Regions from separate parts of the Janibacter sp. UYMM211 genome, predicted to be linked through region 1. Evidence: riboswitches for the same ligand, from Rfam matches in the RefSeq annotation. Region 1 holds a riboswitch; each other region holds the start of a gene.

The links. A riboswitch is a leader RNA that binds a small molecule or an ion and turns the genes downstream of it on or off. The one in region 1 is predicted to bind S-adenosylmethionine.
Region 2: another riboswitch for S-adenosylmethionine. It lies ahead of ABIB53_RS01210 (bifunctional o-acetylhomoserine/o-acetylserine sulfhydrylase); the one in region 1 lies ahead of ABIB53_RS08600 (aminotransferase class V-fold PLP-dependent enzyme).
Region 3: another riboswitch for S-adenosylmethionine. It lies ahead of metX (homoserine O-acetyltransferase MetX); the one in region 1 lies ahead of ABIB53_RS08600 (aminotransferase class V-fold PLP-dependent enzyme).
Region 4: another riboswitch for S-adenosylmethionine. It lies ahead of ABIB53_RS11255 (putative leader peptide); the one in region 1 lies ahead of ABIB53_RS08600 (aminotransferase class V-fold PLP-dependent enzyme).

What each region holds. Positions count from the first base shown of each region.
Region 1 covers NZ_JBEPOY010000002.1:727,661-732,289, reverse strand. Annotated here, with positions in the region: gene ABIB53_RS08610 (FtsK/SpoIIIE family DNA translocase) at 1-1,764, opposite strand, end outside; gene ABIB53_RS08605 (prepilin peptidase) at 1,892-2,536, shown strand; SAM riboswitch class IV at 2,629-2,741, shown strand; gene ABIB53_RS08600 (aminotransferase class V-fold PLP-dependent enzyme) at 2,782-4,098, shown strand; gene ABIB53_RS08595 (ribonuclease J) at 4,244-4,629, opposite strand, start outside.
Region 2 covers NZ_JBEPOY010000001.1:268,189-272,817, reverse strand. Annotated here, with positions in the region: gene ABIB53_RS01225 (DNA-3-methyladenine glycosylase family protein) at 1-847, opposite strand, end outside; gene ABIB53_RS01220 (hypothetical protein) at 901-1,251, shown strand; gene ABIB53_RS01215 (hypothetical protein) at 1,244-1,669, shown strand; SAM riboswitch class IV at 1,715-1,830, shown strand; gene ABIB53_RS01210 (bifunctional o-acetylhomoserine/o-acetylserine sulfhydrylase) at 1,847-3,190, shown strand; gene ABIB53_RS01205 (hypothetical protein) at 3,537-3,860, shown strand; gene ABIB53_RS01200 (hypothetical protein) at 3,857-4,629, shown strand, end outside.
Region 3 covers NZ_JBEPOY010000001.1:256,379-261,007, reverse strand. Annotated here, with positions in the region: gene ABIB53_RS01180 (EcsC family protein) at 1-663, shown strand, start outside; gene ABIB53_RS01175 (YkvA family protein) at 761-1,195, shown strand; gene ABIB53_RS01170 (DUF4192 domain-containing protein) at 1,298-2,380, shown strand; SAM riboswitch class IV at 2,431-2,542, shown strand; gene metX (homoserine O-acetyltransferase MetX) at 2,561-3,745, shown strand; gene ABIB53_RS01160 (universal stress protein) at 3,878-4,279, shown strand; gene ABIB53_RS01155 (RNA polymerase sigma factor) at 4,484-4,629, shown strand, end outside.
Region 4 covers NZ_JBEPOY010000004.1:16,600-21,228, forward strand. Annotated here, with positions in the region: gene ABIB53_RS11240 (ABC transporter ATP-binding protein) at 1-214, opposite strand, end outside; gene ABIB53_RS11245 (ABC transporter substrate-binding protein) at 211-1,251, opposite strand; gene ssuE (NADPH-dependent FMN reductase) at 1,251-1,832, opposite strand; gene ABIB53_RS11255 (putative leader peptide) at 2,003-2,107, opposite strand; SAM riboswitch class IV at 2,139-2,254, opposite strand; gene ABIB53_RS11260 (alanine/glycine:cation symporter family protein) at 2,395-4,080, opposite strand; gene ABIB53_RS11265 (MATE family efflux transporter) at 4,185-4,629, opposite strand, start outside.

The sequences.
Region 1 (4,629 bases):
GAGGTGCGGGATCCCCTCGTACGCGGTGAGCTCCACGCGCTTGGGGTCCACGAGCACCATGCGCACCTCGTCGGGCGTGGCCCGCATGAGGATCGAGGTGATCATCGAGTTGACGAAGCTCGACTTGCCGGAGCCCGTCGCGCCGGCGACGAGGATGTGGGGCATCTTCGCGAGGTTGGCGATGACGTACCCGCCCTCGACGTCCTTGCCGACACCCATGACCATCGGGTGCTCGTTGGTCCGTGCGACGTCGCTGCGCAGCACGTCGCCGAGGCAGACCATCTCCTTGTCGGCGTTCGGGATCTCGATGCCGATGGCCGACTTGCCCGGGATGGGGCTGAGGATGCGCACGTCGGCCGAGGCCACGGCGTAGGCGATGTTCTTGCTGAGCGCGGTGACGCGCTCGACCTTGACGCCGGGGCCCAGCTCGACGACGTACCGGGTGACGGTGGGGCCGCGGTGGAAGCCGGTGACCTGCGCGTCGATGCCGAACTCGTCGAGGACGTTGGTCAGGGCGTCGACGACCTGGTCGTTGGCGGCGGAGCGCTCCTTGTGCGGCGAGCCGGCCTTGAGCGCCGCCGAGTCGGGCAGCGTGTAGGTGACGTCGCCGGCGAGGGCGAGCTGCTCGACGCGCTGCGGCAGCTGGGTCGTCGGGGGCGCCTGCAGCGGGGTCTTGTCCTTGGCGACCGGGGCGACGACGCCGTTGCCGGTCGAGCGCTTCTCGCCGGGGCGCGGGCCCCCCTTCGCCGGGGCCTCCGGGGCGGCGGCCTCCTCTGCCGCGGCGGCCTCGGCCGCCTTCGCGGCGTCGGACTCGGCCTTCGCGGCCCGCCGGCGGCGTGCCTTCTCCGCGGGCGAGACCTGGGCGGCCTGGTCGAAGGCGGTGTCGCCGTCGCGCTCGTCGAGCTCGTCGAAGCGGCGCTTGCGGGCGGCCTGCACGGCACGGGCGGCCGCCGGCGTGCTCTCGACCTCGTTGTGCGGCTGCGGCGGGGCGCCGGTGAAGACGGCCCGCAGGTAGGCGGCCCGGGTGGGGATCTCGTGCAGGGGCGTGCCCGTGACGAGCAGGAGCGAGAAGGTGCCGAGCAGCACGAGGATGATCGCCGTCGGCCACACGGTGAGCCCGGTGGCGAGCGGGTCGGAGGCGAGGAAGCCGACGATGCCGCCGGCGTCGCGCATCGGGCCGGCGCCGTCGGGGGGCTGCGGGATGCCGCGGGCGATGTGCGTCAGACCGCAGACCGACAGCGAGAGCAGGGCCAGGCCGAAGCCGAGCCGGGCGCTCGTCGCGTCGTCGGCGCCGCGCAGCAGGCGCCACCCGGCGAGGACGAGGACGAGCGGGAGGGCGTAGGCGACGCGGCCGAAGGTCCCTGCGGCCACGGCGTGCACGAGATCGGCGAGCCCGCCCTGCAGGCCCCACCACTCGACGGCGGCGACGACGACAGCGAGCGCGACGAGGGTGAAGCCGAGACCGTCACGACGGTGCTCGGGCTCGATCTGGCCGGCCTGGTGGCCCACCCGACGGGCACCGGCGCCGGCGGCGCCGGCGACTCCCATCCACGTGCTGCGCACGGCGGCGAGCGGGAGCGGGAGACCTCCCCCCTTCGCAGAGGTCGTGCCCGACCCCTTCGAGCCGGTGCGGCCGGAGGAGCGCGAGGAGGACCGGGCCTTGGTGCCCGTGGACCGCCCCGGGCCCTTGGTCGCGGCCGTGCGACCGGGTGCGCGGGTGGATCCCCCACGCGGGCGCGCGGGGGTGCCGTTACGTGTTGCCATGCTCGCAGGCTAGGCGATCGCCACCCCTTTCACACGTGTCACACGCGCACCAGGGCGCACCGATCCCGGGCGACGGGGGTGTGGACGGCGCCGGGGAGAGCCACCGGCGCCCGCATACCCTGCGTGCGTGCCCCATGTCCTCGTCGCGCTCGCCGTCGCGCTCGTGGGCATGCCCCTCGCGTGGAGGTGGGGCCGCTCGGGCACCTACCGACGCCCCGACGAGACGGCTCCGCTGCCCGCCCACGGGTGGCTCGTGCCGGCGGTGCCGGCGCTCGCGGCCGCCCTCGTCTGGGTCTCCCGCGACGAGCCGCTCGCCGCCGCGGCGGCGACCGCGCTCCTCGCCCCGGTCGGCCTGCTCCTGCTCGCGGTCGACGCGGACGTCCACCGGCTGCCCAACGCCCTCACGCTCCCCTTCGCGGCCGCCGTCCTCGCGCTCCTCGCCCTCGCCGCGGCGACGTCCGGGCAGTGGGACGATCTGCGTCGGGCGCTCGTCGCCACGGCGGGCGTCGGCGGTGCCTTCGTGCTCGTCAGCCTCGTCCTCGGCTCGCGCGGCATCGGGATGGGCGACGCGAAGCTCGTGCTCGCCCTCGCCCCGCTGCTCGGCTGGTACGGGTGGAGCACCCTCACCATCGGCGTGTACGCGGCCTTCGCGCTCGGCGGTGCCGCTGCGCTCGTGCTCCTCGTGCTGCGCCGGGTGGACCGGGCCACGCACCTCGCCTTCGGCCCCTACCTCGTGCTCGGGGCGGTCCTCGCGCTCCTCGTACGCGCCTGAGCACGCCCCTCCCCCGCCCAGGTCTCAGCAGACAAGACGGGGCCGGACGGGCTCGACGCCGCTCCCCGACCCGCTGCTATCGTCGCGGCCAAGGTCATGAGTGCCAGCGTCAAGCCCCGGCTCGCTGGTCGGCAACCCTCCTCCGCGGTGGGGTGCTCCGGGTGACGACCTGGCCGACGCCAGACGACGCCGGCAAGCGCGGACCCCGGCTGCCCCGAGGTCCCAGACCTCATGGGAGGCATGCCATGTCCACCACCGCTCTCGCCCCGGCCGCTGCGCCGACGCTCCCCCGCCCCGCCGAGCCGACGCTGGCGGCCGTGCACCAGCTGCGACCCCGCCCGAGCGCGCCGTCGACCCCGGCCCTCGTCTCCGACGGGCTCGTCTGCCCGCTCGAGTCCGGCGCCGAGGTGGAGTACGCGAATCTCGACCACGGGGCCTCGACCTCGGCCTTCGTCGCCGTCAAGGCCGCCGTCGACGAGGCGAGCCTCACGTACTCGTCGGTGCACCGCGGCAACGGCTACGCCTCGCGCGTGACGAGCGCGCGCTACGAGCAGGCCCGCGAGGTCGTGGCCCGCTTCGTCGGCGCGCGCGCGGACGACCACGTGATCTTCACGCGCAACACCACCGACTCCTTCAACCTCCTCGCCTCGGTCGTGCCGCAGGACGCGCAGGTCTTCGTCTTCGGCTCCGACCACCACGCGACGATCCTGCCGTGGCGCGCCGAGCAGCTCGTCCGCCTCCCCGTGCCCTCGAGCCCGGCCGAGGCGGTCTCGGTCGTCGACGCGGCGCTGCGGACCTCGCGCACCGCCGACGCGCTCGTCGTCGTCACCGGCGCGTCGAACGTCACGGGCGAGTACTGGCCGGTCGCGCAGATCGCGGCGGTCGCCCGCCGGCACGGCGCCCGGGTCGCGCTCGACGCCGCCCAGCTCGTCCAGCACCGCGCCGTCGACCTCGCGCTCGAGGAGCTCGACTACGTCGCCTTCTCGGGGCACAAGATCTACGCCCCGTACGGCGCGGGCGTGCTCGTCGGGCGCTCGGACTGGCTCGACGCCGCCGAGCCCTACCTCGCCGGGGGCGGTGCGACGGCCGCGGTCTCCGACGAGGACACGACGTGGCAGATCGGGCCCGCCCGCCACGAGGCCGGCAGCCCGAACGTCCTCGGCGCGGTGGCCCTGGCCGTCGCGTGCGAGGTCGTCGAGGAGCACCGCGAGGCCATCGCCGAGCTCGACGAGACCCTCGGGCGGGGCCTGGTCAGCCGGCTCGACGCGATCCCCGGGGTGCAGACGCACTCCATCTTCGGGCCGACGCACGACCGGGCGCCGGTCGTGACCTTCACCGTCGAGGGCCGCTCGGCGCAGGAGGTCTCTCGCCGGCTCTCCGACGAGCACGGCATCGGGGTGCGCGACGGACGCTTCTGCGCCCACGTCCTCGTCGACGCCCTCCTCGCGCGGCAGGGCTCGAGCAGCACGAGCGCGGTCCGCGCGAGCCTGGGTCTGGCGAACTCCCCCGAGCACGTCGACCGCCTCGTCGCCGCGGTCCGCTCCCTCGCCCCGCGGGGCTGACTCCCCCTTCCGCCCGCCTCCGGCTACCGACCCGGCTACGACGCAGTACTGGTCGTGATGACGACCAGTACTGCGTGGTAGCTCGGGGGGTGTGGTAGCTCGGGGGGTGTGCTAGCTCGGGGGTGCCGGGGCGAAGGGGTGCGCCTCAGGCCTCGACGACCGTCGGGATGATCATCGGGCGGCGGCGGATCTTGCCGCCGACCCAGCCGCCGACGGCGCGGCGGATGACCTGCTGCAGCTGGTGGGGGTCGGTGACCCCCTTCGCCGTCGCGTCCTGGATCGCCGAGACGATCTTCGGACGCACCTGCTCGAAGATCTCGTCGTCCTCGGCGAAGCCGCGGGCGGTGATCTCCGGACCGGCGAGGATCGCGCCGCTGGAGGAGTTGATGACGACCATGACCGAGATGAAGCCCTCGTCGCGCAGGATGCGGCGGTCCTTGAGCAGGTCCTCGTCGGCCTCGCCCACGCTGCTGCCGTCGACGTAGACGTAGCCGCAGGGCACCGCGCCGACGACCCGCGCCCGGCCGTCGA
Region 2 (4,629 bases), on a different contig from region 1:
GCCACGGGCTCGCCGGGCGCAGGACGCCCGGCAGGTCGACCTCGCTCGTCAGCCGCTCGAGGGCGACGACGAGCGCCCGGTCGCCACGCAGGTCGACGTCCGCGACGCCGTGCCCGCGCATGAGGGTGCTCGCGACCGTCCACGCCCCGACACCCCACACGGCGTGCAGCGCCGCGCCGGTCGCCTCGGGGTCGAGACCCGGGTCGAGGCCGCCGTCCGCAGCCAGGTCGAGGACCCCCTCGAGCGCCCGTCGTCGTGACCGCGTCCCGTGGTACCACCCGGTGCCGAAGGGGTGCACCGCCGCGGACCCGGGGAAGGGCTGCAGCGCGCCGACCTGCGCGCTCGGCGTGCCGACCTCGGCGACGAGCCGGTGCAGCTGGGTCAGCCCGGCGGCCACGCTCACCTGCTGACCGGTGACCGCCCGCAGCACCGCTTCGAAGGGGGTGGGGGTGCCCGGCAGCCGGATGCCCGGGCGCCGCGCGACGAGGGGAGCGAGCACCGGGACCGTGCGCAGGTGCGCGTCGACCTCGGCGGGATCGGTGTCGAGGTCGAGCATGCGCCGCAGGACGGCGACGGCCGCGTCGTGGTCGGCGGCGTCGGCGAGCTCGAGCCGGGCGGCGAGCCGGTCCTGGCCCGGGTCGTCGCGCAGCTCGACGAGCGTCGAGCCGTGAGGGAGCGCCAGCGCGAGCCGGTAGCGCTCGTCGTCGACGACCTCGACGCCGTCGAGCGCGTGGTAGCGGTACCAGTCGAGCAGCCCCTGCCAGTCGAGCGGCGGCTCGTAGCCGAGCGTCGTGTCGACCGTGACGGGGCCGCCGACGTGCTCGCGGGTGTCGCGGTCGGCGGGCATGGGTCGATCCTGCCCAGGAGCAGGCCCTACCCTTGGCTCTCGTGCTTGTGCCGTTGACCACGATCGTCCTGGTCGCCTCCCTCGTCCTCGCCGTGGTCGCCGGCGCCTACACGGCCCTCGACCGCGTCATCGACGACCGGCTGCTGCTCGTCGCCGCCGTCGTCGAGCTGCTCCTCGTCGTCCAGGCCGTCGTCGCCTGCGTCGTCGCGGGGCAGGTCCGCACCCCCGGCGAGGGGCCGACGATGGCCGCGTACGCGGTCACCCTGCCGCTCGTGCCGCCGGCGCTCGCGTACCTCGCCATCAAGGAGAAGTCGCGCTGGGCGATGGGTGCCGTCCTCGGGGGCGCCCTCGTCGTCGCGGTGATGACCCTGCGCATCCAGCAGATCTGGACCGTCCATGCGTGAGGCGACGGGGGAGCGCACCGGCCGTCCGGTGCGCAGCGGCCCCGGTCTGCTCCTCGTCATCGCCTACGGCACCCTCGCGCTCGCGGCCACGGGCCGCTCGACCCTCCAGGTCCTCGAGTACTTCGACCGCGCGCCGCTGGCCTACCTGCTGAGCGCGCTCGCCGCGCTCGTCTACGTCGTCGCGACGTGGGCCCTGCTCACCGACCGGCGCCCCGTCGCCTCCGCGACGATCACGGTCGAGGCCGTCGGCGTCCTGCTCGTCGGGGCGCTGTCCTACCTCGCGCCCGACCTCTTCCCGGACAAGACGGTGTGGTCGCACTTCGGCTCCGGCTACGGCTTCCTGCCGCTCGTCCTCCCCTTCGTCGGGCTGTGGTGGCTGCGCCGCACGGCCCCGGCGGGCGCGCCCACCACATCCTGAGACGCGCCCTGTCGCGCCGCGAGGACGCGGGCTAGCCTGCCCGCAGGTCAAGAGCACCAGCGTCAAGCCCCGGCTCGCTGGTCGGCAACCCTCCATCCGCGGTGGGGTGCCCCGGGAGACGACCTGGTCCGTGAGCACCCGCCCACGGTCAAGCGCGATGACACCAGGAGAACCCTCATGTCCGACCCCACGACGTGGCACTTCGAGACGCAGCAGATCCACGCCGGGCAGAGCCCCGACCCGACGACCGGCGCCCGCGCGCTGCCGATCTACCAGACGACGAGCTACCAGTTCGACTCCACCGAGCACGCCGCGAACCTCTTCGGGCTCAAGGAGCTCGGCAACATCTACACCCGCCTGATGAACCCGACGACGGACGTCGTCGAGCAGCGCATCGCCGCGCTCGAAGGGGGAGTCGGCGCCCTCCTCGTCGCGTCCGGCCAGGCCGCGACGACCTTCGCCATCCTCAACGTCGCCGAGGCCGGCGACCACGTCGTGGCCAGCCCGGCGCTGTACGGCGGCACGTACAACCTCCTCGGCTCGACCCTGCCCCGTTACGGCATCGAGGTGACCTTCGTGCAGGACGCGGCGGACCTCCAGCAGTGGCGCGACGCGGCGAAGGAGAACACCAAGCTCTTCTTCGGCGAGACGATCTCCAACCCCAGCGGCGAGATCCTCGACGTCGAGGGGGTCGCCGGGGTCGCCCACGAGCTCGGGCTGCCGCTCGTCGTCGACAACACCGTCGCGACGCCCTACGTCCTGCGCCCGATCGAGCACGGCGCCGACGTCGTCGTGCACTCGGCGACGAAGTACCTCGGCGGGCACGGCACGACGATCGCCGGTGCGATCGTCGACGCCGGGACCTTCGACTACGCGCTGCACCCGCAGCGCTTCCCGTCCTACAACGAGCCGGACGAGAGCTACCACGGGCTGCGCTACGGACCGGACCTCGGCGTCGGCAGCGCCTTCGGGGCCAACCTGTCCTTCATCCTCAAGGCGCGGGTGCAGCTGCTGCGCGACCTCGGTTCGGCGGTCTCGCCCTTCAACGCCTTCCTCGTCGCGCAGGGCATCGAGACGCTCTCGCTGCGCATCGAGCGGCACCTGGAGAACACGCGCGCCGTCGCCGACTTCCTCGTCGGTCACCCGCAGGTCGAGCACGTCACCTGGGCGTCCCTGCCCGACCACAAGCACCACGCCCTCGCGCAGAAGTACGCGCCGAAGGGTGCTGGCGCCGTGCTCACCTTCGAGATCGTCGGCGGCGAGGAGGCGGGTCGCCGCTTCGTCGAGGGGCTGACCCTGCACAGCCACGTCGCGAACATCGGCGACGTGCGCAGCCTGGCGATCCACCCGTGGTCGACGACGCACAGCCAGGGCAGCGACGAGGGTCGCTACGCGGCCGGTGTCTCGCCGGGCCTCGTGCGCCTGGCCGTCGGCATCGAGCACGTCGACGACATCGTCGCCGACCTCGAGCGGGGCTTCGCCGCGGCCGCGGGCGAGGCGCAGGAGCGCGCCGCGAGCTGACGTCATGACGAAGGGGGGACCCACCCGGTGGTGGGTCCCCCCTTCGTCGTCAGCGGGCTGGGCCCGCCCGAGATGTCGACGCGAGCGCTGGTTGCAACCCGAGCAGGTGCGAACGTCTGGGGTGGTCTCCCGAGATGTTGGCGCGAGCGCTGGTTGTAACCCGAGCAGGTGCGAACGTCTCGGGTGGTCTCCCGAGATGTTGGCGCGAGCGCTGGTTGCAACCCGAGCAGGTGCGAACGTCTCGGGTGGTCTCGAGGCTCGGGCGCAGGCGCCCTCGCACCTCGACCGACGAGGGCCTGTGGACAACTCGGTCGGCCGGGGTGGCGGGTCGACCTAGCGTTCGGGGATGACACGGCTGACCATCAGCGCCGAGGCGATCGCCGCGCTCGGCGACCGGCTCGAGGAGATCGCGACCCACCTGGAGGAGCGGTCGGCGCAGACGCGGGGAGCGGGCGACGTCGACCACGGCTTCGTCGACCGGGTGGCCGAGGAGGCGGTCGACCGGGTCTACGGCGACTTCGAGCACGCCCGGGTCACGCTGTGCGCTCAGCTCACCTCGCTCGCCCGCCTGGCCCGCTCCGCGGGCGCCTGCTACGTCGACACCGACGACATGGTGCGCCGCTCGGTGACACCGACCTTCGAGCGCGGGACGAAGGTCGGCACCCTGTGACCGGCTACGACTGGACCGCGCGCGACATCCTCGCGCTCGACCCCTACCGCGTCGACCTCGCCGCGACCGACGCCGTCGCCGCCCTCGGCAGCGACCTCACGACCGTCGAGGACAACGTCGCGCTCGTCGCCGAGCTCCTCGGGCAGGTGAGCACTCACGGGGTATGGGAGTCGCCGTCGGGCGAGACCTTCGCCCGCGAGGTGGGTGACGTCCCGGTGATCCTGCGGCAGGTCGGGGCGCGCATGGGCGGCGCGGGCGAGAGCATCACCCGCTACTCGCGGACGCTGCGCACCACCCAGGAGGAGATGGAGCGCACGGCCGCTGCGCACGAGCGCACGTGCAGCACCCTGGCCGAGATCGACCGCCAGCTCGCCCTCTACGCACCCCACCCGGCCGAGGAGGCGCTGCGGGCCCGACGCGCCGAGGCCCACCGCGAGGTCCTCGCCCACGAGAGCGCCTACGCCGCCGCGAGCGAGGACGCCCGGCGCGACGAGGCCGTGCTCGCCGCCGACCTCGACGAGGTGTGCACCGATCTCGCCGACCCGCGCGGCTACGACGCGCTCGAGAGCACCCGAGACCTCGGGCGCAGCGCGGTCTTCACGGGGCCGTGGGCGGGGCTGCTCAAGCCGCTCGCCCTCGGGACCGCGCTCGACCCGCTCGGCCAGGCCGGCCTGCGGGTGGCCTACGGGCACGGCAGCTGGCACCGGATCGCCTCGGACTCGAGGTACCTCGTCGCCGACGGGGTGATCAAGGGCAGCGGACGCGCGCT
Region 3 (4,629 bases), on a different contig from region 1:
ACGGCTCTCGAGCAGGCGCAGGACCCGAAGGACCAGGGCGCGCTCAACGCGTCCGTCTCCCGGGTCGTCGAGAGCCTCCTCGACACCGGCATCGACGGGCGCGGCCCCTTCGACTCGGCCGCCCAGGTCGCCGACGCCGCGCTCGCCAAGCACGGCGGCAACGCCGAGAAGGCCGTCGACGAGGTCATGCGCGACCACCTCAAGCTCGTCGCGGCGAGCGGCTTCGTCACCAACCTCGGCGGCTTCATCACGCTGCCCGTCGCGCTCCCGGCGAACGTCCTGGGCTTCTACCTCCTCGCGACCCGGATGACCGCCGCGACCGCCCGCCTGCGCGGCCACGACATCTCCGACCCGCGCATCCGCAGCGCGGTCCTCCTCGCGCTCGTCGGCGCCGACGCCAACGACCTGCTCGCCAAGGCCGGGATGGCCGCCCCGTCCGGGCGCCTGACCAACCTCGCCGCGCAGCGCCTCCCGGGGCCGGCCCTCATGGTCGTCAACAAGGCCGTCGGCTTCCGGATCCTGTCGACGGCGGGGCGCAAGTCCTTCTCCCGCTTCGGCAAGTCGGTGCCGGTCGTCGGCGGGGCCGTCGGAGCGGGCATGGACACATGGCTGCTCAAGCAGCTCGCCGACCACGTGCGCACGGAGTTCCCGCCCGCCGCGTGACCACCGGGCGACCCGGGGGAATCCTCCGGGTCGCCTGCTCGTTCTACTCCTCGCGGCCGGCCCCAGACCGGCCCGGACCTTCACCAGGAGGAGCCCGATGGCCCGACGACACCGCATGCACGCCGCCGCGAACCTCGCCGGCGCCGTCCGCAGCGCCACCCGTCCCGGCACGCCCAGCCTGCTCCAGCGGGTGCTCGCGCTGCCGCGCCTCGTGCGCGCGGTCCGCAGCGGGCGCTACCAGGGGATGAGCAGCGGGCAGCTCACCCTCATGCTCCTCGGCCTCGGCTACGTCGTCTCGCCGATCGACGTCGTGCCGGAGGGGCTGCTCCTCGTCGTCGGCCTCGTCGACGACGCGGTCATCCTGTCCTGGCTCGCCGTGTCGCTCGTGCGCGAGACCGAGGACTTCATCGCCTGGGAGCAGGCCGGCTCGCCCGCTCCCGGTGCCCATGCCTACGCATCGGGCCACGCGTCGGGCCCCGCATCCGCCTACGCGACGTCGACGACCGTGCCCTCCGAGGTCGTCCGCGACTGACGGCCCCGTGCGTCGTCCACAGGCGCGCCCGCCGCGCAGCCGTCGTCCACAGGGCGCCCCGACGGCCTGACGGCAGCCCGTGCCACCGGGCAGCGTGCGGTCATGGAGACCGTCCGAGCCCGCACCCCTGTCGACATCGCCGTCATGGCGCCCTATCTCCTCGGCTTCCACCCCGAGGACTCGCTCGTCCTGCTCGCCCTCGACGGGCGACGCGTCGGGCTGATCCAGCGCTGCGACATCGTCCCCGACGAGCATGCCGAGCGCGCCGTGCGCCAGATGGTCGGGCAGGTCGTGCAGACCCGGGCCCGCGCGGTGGTCGCCGTCGCCTACGAGACCCGGTCCGGCGCCTCCGCCCGGATGCGCGCCGTCCTCGCGGATCTCGTCGACCGAGGCGTCATCGGGTGCAGCCCGGTCGTCGTCGTGCGCGACGGACGGTGGCACTCGCCGGACCGCGACGTCGAGGGGTGGGAGGAGGACGGCGTCGTGCTCCCCGAGGCGAGCAGGGTGCCCGGTGTCGCCGCGCTCGTCGCGCACGGGCGGGCGCCCCTGCGGACGCGATCGGACCTCGCGGAGCAGGTCGCCGCGGGGACCCACCCGTGCAGCACGCGTGTCGAGACTCTCCTGGCCCACCGTCCGAAGGGGCCCCGGGGTCGGGCCCGGGCGATCTCCGCCTGGACGGCCGTGCTCAGCGCCCGTGAGCCGGTCGACGACCTCGACGACGAGGTCGTCGTCGATCTCGTCGTGTCGTTGCGCGACCGGGCCTGGCGCGACGCCCTCCTCGCCGTCCTCACCCCCGGGCCGGACGCGGTGCCCGGCATCGACCCCGACGACCTGCGCGCCGCCGCCGCGGCAGCGCGCTGCTGCACGTGGGCCCACGGCGCGGCGGGCAGCGGCGGGGGAGAGGTCGACGGCGCACCGGCGCTCGACGGCGCACCGGCGCTCGCCGACGAGGCGGCGCTCGACGTCGAGGCCCTGCTCGACCGGCTGTGCGGCGTGGCGCGCCGGGTGCCCGAGCCGCGCAGCGCGGCGCTGCTCACCGTCGTCGGGCAGGTCGCCTGGTGGTCCGGCAGCGGTGCCCTGGCCGGCGTCGCCCTCGAGGCAGCCCTGCGGGCCGACCCCCGCTACCGGCTCGCGGTGCTGCTCGACCAGCTCGTGACGCACGGCATCCGGTTGCCCGCCGCCTGAGGGTGAGACGCCCGTGGCCCCGCCCACGGCGCCTCGTTACACTTCGGGCAGGTCATGAGACCCAGCGTCAAGCGCCGGCTTGCTGGGCGGCAACCCTCCTCGCGATGGGGTGCCCCGGGTGATGACCTGGCCGCACCGACCCGGTGCGTGCAAGAGCGAGGCTGCAGGAGCGCATCCGTCATGAGCGTGACGTCATTCGTCCGACCCGGTGCAGATCGACCGGGCACCCCCATCCCCACCTCGGTGCCCGCCCGCGCGGCAGGCCCGGCGCGCCCGAGCGCGGCCTGGCGCGAGGGCGACGACCCCGGCGGCCGGGTCTTCGCCGACCTCGGACCGCTCGACCTCGAGCGCGGCGCACGGCTGCCCGAGGTCCGGATCGCCTACGAGACGTGGGGCGAGCTCGCCCCGGACGGCTCCAACGCCGTCCTCGTCGAGCACGCCCTCACCGGCGACAGCCACGTCGTCGGGCCGAGCGGCCCCGGTCACCCGACGCCCGGGTGGTGGGAGGGCATGGTCGGTCCCGGCGCGCCGGTCGACACCGACCGCTACTTCGTCGTCGCGCCCAACGTGCTCGGCGGGTGCCAGGGCAGCACCGGCCCGAGCTCGCCGGCCCCGGACGGCGCCCCGTGGGGTTCGCGCTTCCCAGCGGTGACGATCCGCGACCAGGTGGCCGCGGAGGTCCTGCTCGCCGACGCCCTCGGCGTCACCCGGTGGGCCGCGGTCGTCGGCGGCTCGATGGGCGGCATGCGCGCCCTGGAGTGGGCGCTCTCGGAGCCCGAGCGGGTCGAGCGGGCCGTCGTGCTCGCGAGCACCCCGTACGCGACGGCGGAGCAGATCGGGTGGTCGCAGGCCCAGGTCATGGCGATCCGCAACGACCCCCACTTCGCCGGGGGCGACTACTACGGGCAGCCCGAGGGCCCCGACGCCGGTCTGAGCATCGCGCGCCAGGTCGCCCACGTCACCTACCGCAGCGAGATCGAGCTGCACGACCGCTTCGGGCGGCGCGGGCAGGCCGAGGGGGCCGACGCCCCCTTCGCCGTCGAGAGCTATCTCGAGCACCACGGCACCAAGCTCGCCGGTCGCTTCGACGCCAACTCCTACGTCGTGCTCACCGAGGCGATGAACTCCCACGACGTCGGGCGTGACCGGGGCGGTCTCGAGTCGGCGCTGCGGGCCTACCCCGGGCGGCTCACGGTGGCGGCCGTCGACAGCGACCGGCTCTACCCCCCACGGCTCACCGACGAGGTCGCCGCGCTGCGCCCGGGCACGCTCCAGCGGCTCGTCACGAGCCGGTCGGGGCACGACGGCTTCCTCACCGAGATCGAGCAGGTCGCGACGATCGTGCGCGAAGCCCTCGACGGCTGACGCCGAGACGCCGACGACGGCCTCGACCGGCACCGCTGACGCGTCCGGCGCGCCCCGTCCTCTTGCCCGTGCGGCACCGCGCTCGCGGTGTAGCGTCTGCGGCAACTACCAGCCATGGACAAGGAGTCGCAGATGACGATCGTCGTTGGTTACGTCTCGACCAAAGAGGGACGCGCCGCCCTCGACCGTGCGGTCGAGGAGGCGAAGCTGCGCGGGCGACCCCTCGTCGTCGTGCACTCCGACCGCGGCGGCTCGGGCTTCACCGGTGACAACGCCGCCTCCCAGGAGGCCACCCTCCAGGGGGTGCGCGACGACCTCGCCGGCAGCGGCGTCGACGTCGACGTGCGTGGTCTCGTGCGCGGCAAGGAGCCGGCCGAGGACCTCATCGCCGTCGCGGAGGAGACCGATGCCGAGCTCATCGTCATCGGGCTGCGCCGCCGCACCCCCGTCGGCAAGCTCATCCTCGGCTCCAACGCCCAGCGGGTGCTCCTCGACGCCCCGTGCCCCGTCCTCGCGGTGAAGGCTGACGCCTGACGCGAGACGCTCTGCAGCACCGCCGAAGGGCCCATGCGCACGGTCGCGTGGGCCCTTCGCGTGCTCTCGACTTATAATGGTGATCAAGCCCGCGGCCGAGCGCCCAGGCGCCACCTGCTCCGGAGGCAGTCACCCTGCTCCAGATGCATCCTCGGTGGCGCGGGCCCAGCCCGCTCACACGCCACGGAAGGTGCCGGTAGACCCTTGTCGCCCCGCTCGACCACGTCAGACTCCCTGCCCCGCGACTTCGCCCACCCTGCCGTGCAGACCTTGCTCAGCAAGGGCAGCTCCACCGGCCACGTCACGGCAGAGGACGTCGCCGCCGCGGTGAGCGAGGCCGGGATTACCGC
Region 4 (4,629 bases), on a different contig from region 1:
CGCTGCCGCTCGTCGGCGTGCTCAGACCGCCGAGCAGGTCGAGCAGGGTCGTCTTGCCCGACCCGCTCGGGCCGACGAGGGTGAGGAACTCGCCGGCGGGCACGGTGAGGCTGATGTCGTCGAGCGCCCGCAGGACGCTCGCGCGGGGCTGCTCCTTCGTGGGCCGCACGACGAACTCCTTCGTCACGTGGCGCAGCTCGATGCTCGAGGTCACGACGACCCCTCCTTCGCGAGGTCGTTGTACTCGTTGGTGTAGATCTGCGAGGGGTCGAGCTCGCCCGCCGCGACGATGCCGCTGCTCTCCAGCCAGTCCGACCACTGGGTGAAGTCGGTGTCGCTGATGACCCCGCCGCGGGCGGGGATGCCCGTGCTCTTCCAGTACCGCAGGTTGGCGGTCGTCTCGTTGCGGTCGCGCGCCTCGACGATCTGGGTGAAGCGGGCGATGACGTCGGCGCGGGGCGTCGTGCGGGCCCACTCGATGGCCTTCGCGACCCCGGTCGTCAGCTCTCGGGTGGCCTGGGGGTGCTGCGCGATGAAGTCGTCGCGCAGCACGTACTGCCCGCCGTTGATCGGTCCGACGACCTCGGTGTCGCGGAAGAGCTCACGGATGTCGCCCTGGGCCTTCGCGTGGTCCTGGAGGATCCCGCCGAGCGCGCCGGCGTCGACCTGCCCGCGTCGGACGGCCTCCTCGGTGTCGTTGGGCGGCAGGACGACGAGCTGGACCTGGTCGATCTCGCTCTGCGACAGCCCGGACGTCGTCAGCCACGTGTCGATCGCCGCCTCGGTTTGGGCGCCCAGCGTGTTGACCGCGATCTTCTTGCCGACGAGGTCGCGGGGCCGGCGGATGGCGCTGTCCTTGCGGACGTAGACCCCCTGGTAGGACCTCGCGTCCGAGCCGTAGTAGTTGACGACGGCGGTGATCGGGGAGCCCGCCTCGACGAGCTTGACGATGGCGCCCGAGAAGGCGCCGCCGATGTCGGTCTGACCGGTCGCGACGGACTGGATGTCCTGCGGGCCGCTGGTCGTCGCGCCGACGTACTTGAGCTGGACGCGATCGAGGTAGCCGAGGTCGTCGGCGAGCTCGGGCCAGGTGACGGCGTTGGCACTGCCCTGGTAGCGCACGGTCGTGTGCGCTCCCTCCTCCTGCGACTGCGCGTCGCTCGTGGGCAGGGCGCACCCGGCGGCCAGGCTCGTCGTCAGGGCGAGGAGCGCGCCGGCGGACAGGACGGAGCGGCGGGTCGTGGTGCGCATCAGGCCGCCCGCTCCACGCCGTGCGCGCGGTCGGCGGCCGCGACGAGCGATCGCCCGGCGACGCCGTCGAGGAAGACCCGGGTGACCTCGCGAAGGGGGGCGGCGGCGGACTCGTCGAGGAGGATCTCACCGCCGTCGAGCAGGTGCACCTCGTCGGCCCGCACGAACCATCCGGGGGTGATCGCGCTCGGCGCCAGGCTGGCCAGCACCGGCCGCAGCGCGTAGTCGACGGACAGGACGTGCGCGGGGCTGCCTCCGGTGGCCACGGGCAGGACGACCTTGCCGCGCAGCGCGTCCTGGGGCAGCAGGTCGAGGAAGGTCTTGAGCAGACCGCTGTAGGCCGCCTTGTAGACCGGGGTGCTCACGACGACGGCGTCGGCGCTCGCGATCGTCGCGACCGCGGCGGCGACGTCGGGGTGGGTGGTGTCGGCTCGCAGGAGCGGCTCGGCGGGCAGGTCGCGCAGGACGACGGGCAGGGTGAGATGCCCGGCGCGCTGGACCCAGCGCGAGAGGTGGGTGAGCACGCCGTCGGTGCGCGATGTCGTCGACGGACTGCTCGAGATGGTGGCGACGAGAGCCATGGGGATGCCTTCCTGGGCATGGGGGGTCGTCGGACGTCGGCGGGTACCGGACGGCCGTGGTGCGGTGAGGGTGCGGGCGACCCAGGGGCGCTGGGTCAGGGGTGACGGGCACGCCACGCTGACCGGGCCGCGGGGCGACCGGTCGATGGTGGGGTGCTACGTCTGCTGCGTCAGCGGCGACAGAGCGCGCTGCTGACGCGGAGCAGGTCGACGTGCCGTCGCTCGACGTGCCGGCAGCTGCGCCGGCCCGTGGTGCGGGTCGTGTCGGTGCTCATGTGGTGCCCGTCCTCGTCTCGAGGCCGTGGGGCCTCGCGCTTGCCCCTGCCACGTCGGCAGGGGCCAGGTCCTCACCCGGAGCACCCCACCGCGAGATGGAGGGTTGCTGTCCAGCGAGCCGGGGCTTGGCGCTGGAGCTCATGACCTGCGAGGAACCTAGCGCGCGATCAAGTCCTATCGCAACAGTAGGGATTGGTGTCTCGCATCTCGGACCGCCTACGGACGCAGGACGACCCGCCGGCGGTGTGCCGGCGGGTCGTCCTCGTCATGACGTGGGTCGGGCGTGTCAGTCTTCGTCGGCCCGGGCCCCGCCGCGGGCGCGCTCCTCCATGCTCAGCCCGCTGTCGTGAGCCGAGTCGGTGCGCATCTGGGGCAGGTCGCCGGTGTTGCCCTGCTCCTCGCGGATGGCGCTCAGCTCGGCCTCGTCGGCGGCGCCGAGCTCGTAGAGACGTCCGCTGCGCCAGTCGGCCAGGTAGTCGCGCATCTCGCTCTTGAGCTCGGGCAGGAGGAAGTACAGCCCGAGGAGGTTGATGAAGCCGCACATGAAGAGGAAGGCGTCGGTGAGGGTGAGCACCGAGCCGAAGGTGAGCACCGTGCCGATGACCGTGAAGGAGACGAAGATCAGCTTGTAGGTGAGCAGGCTCGGCCGCGACGGGCCGAAGAAGTACTCCCAGGCCTTCTCGCCGTAGTAGCTCCACGTGATGAGCGTGGAGAAGGCGAAGAGCGCCACCATGACGGCGAGGATCACCGGGAACTGCGGCAGGAAGGTGGCGAAGGCGTCGCTGGTGAGGAGCACGCCGTCGGGCGCGCCGCCACCCGCCTTGACCTGGTCGATGCCCTCGCGCCACGACGGCGGGTTCGCGATGACGATGGTCAGGGCGGTCATCGTGCACACGATGACCGTGTCGATGAAGGGCTCGAGGAGGGCGACGAAGCCCTCGGAGACGGGGCGGGTGGTCTTCACGGCCGAGTGCGCGATCGGGGCCGATCCCAGACCGGCCTCGTTGGAGAAGGCCGCGCGCTGGAAGCCGACGATGAGGACGCCGACGAGGCCGCCGAGCCCGGCCTCCGGGGTGAAGGCGCCGCTGACGATGTCGCCGAGGGCGCCGGGGACCTGGCTGATGTTCGAGCCGATGACGAGCAGGCACGCCGCGACGTAGCCGATGCCCATGACCGGGACGAGCTTCGAGGTCACCGCGGCGATCGAGGTGATGCCGCCGAGGATCACCGCGCCGATGAGCGCGGCCAGGGCCAGGCCGAAGACGAGCGCGGACCCGTCGGAGCCGAGGAAGCCGTCGGCGCCACCGGTCACCTCGCGAGCCTGGGCGAAGGTCTGGTTGGCCTGGAACATGTTGCCGCCGCCGACCCCGAAGAAGAAGATCGCGATGGCGAAGGCGCCGGTCATGATCGCGGCGGGGACCCGGCCGAACCGGCCGTACGCGACCGGCAGGTACTTGAAGGGGCCGCCGGAGATCGAGCCGTCGGGGTTGACGGTGCGGTACTTCACGCCAAGCGTGCACTCCGCGAACTTCGTCGCCATGCCGAGCAGACCGCAGACGACCATCCAGAAGGTCGCACCCGCCCCACCGAGGGCGAGAGCCGCGCCGACGCCGGCGATGTTGCCGAGGCCGACGGTGCCGGACAACGCCGACGAGAGAGCCTGGAAGTGCGTGATCTCACCGGGGTCGTCCGGGCGCGAGAACTTGCCGCGGACCACCTCGAGGGACAGCCGCGCGCCGCGCACCTGCACGACGCCGAGGTAGGCCGTGATGATGACGCCCGCGGCGACGAGCCAGAGGACGACGAGGGGCAGCTCGGAGCCCCCGGGGAGCGGGACGGCGTAGAAGACGACGGAGGACAGCCAGTCGGCGAAGGGGCCGACGACGTCGTTGACCGCCTCCTCGAATCCTCGCAGGCCACCGCTGTCAGCGGCAGGGACGGGCAGGACGGACGACGCTTGTGGCGGGGTCATGCCGATCCACGCAACCTTAGTCGTGGGCGCAGATCAACGGGTGAGACCGAGACGTTGCCCGGCTGTGACCCGGGTTCCGGGTCGCGGGCGACCGCGCGGCCGGGTCAGCGGTGGGCGCCGGTGACGAGCCAGGCGTCGCTGCGCAGGCGCCACCACAGCGTCGCCCAGCGCACGAGCATGAAGCCGCTGAAGGCGACCCAGAGGACGACCATCGCCGAGGTCGCCGTGTGCCCCTGGCCCAGGTGGCGGGCGAGCAGGACGAGCGGGACGTAGGCGAGCAGGACGACCGTCGAGGCCCCGGCGAGCCAGCGCCCGTCGCCGGCCCCGATGAGGATGCCGTCGGCGGTGAAGACGAGGCCGGCGAGCGGCTGGCCGATCGCGACGACGAGCAGGCCCGAGGCGATGGAGGCGCGCACCCCGGCGTCTGTCGTGAAGAGGGCGGGGAGCACCTGGTGCCCGGCGAGGACGAGCAGCCCGAGGACGACGCCGGTCCACCAGCCCCACCGCATCATGATCGCGCTCGCGTCGCGGACCGCCCGGCGGTCGCCG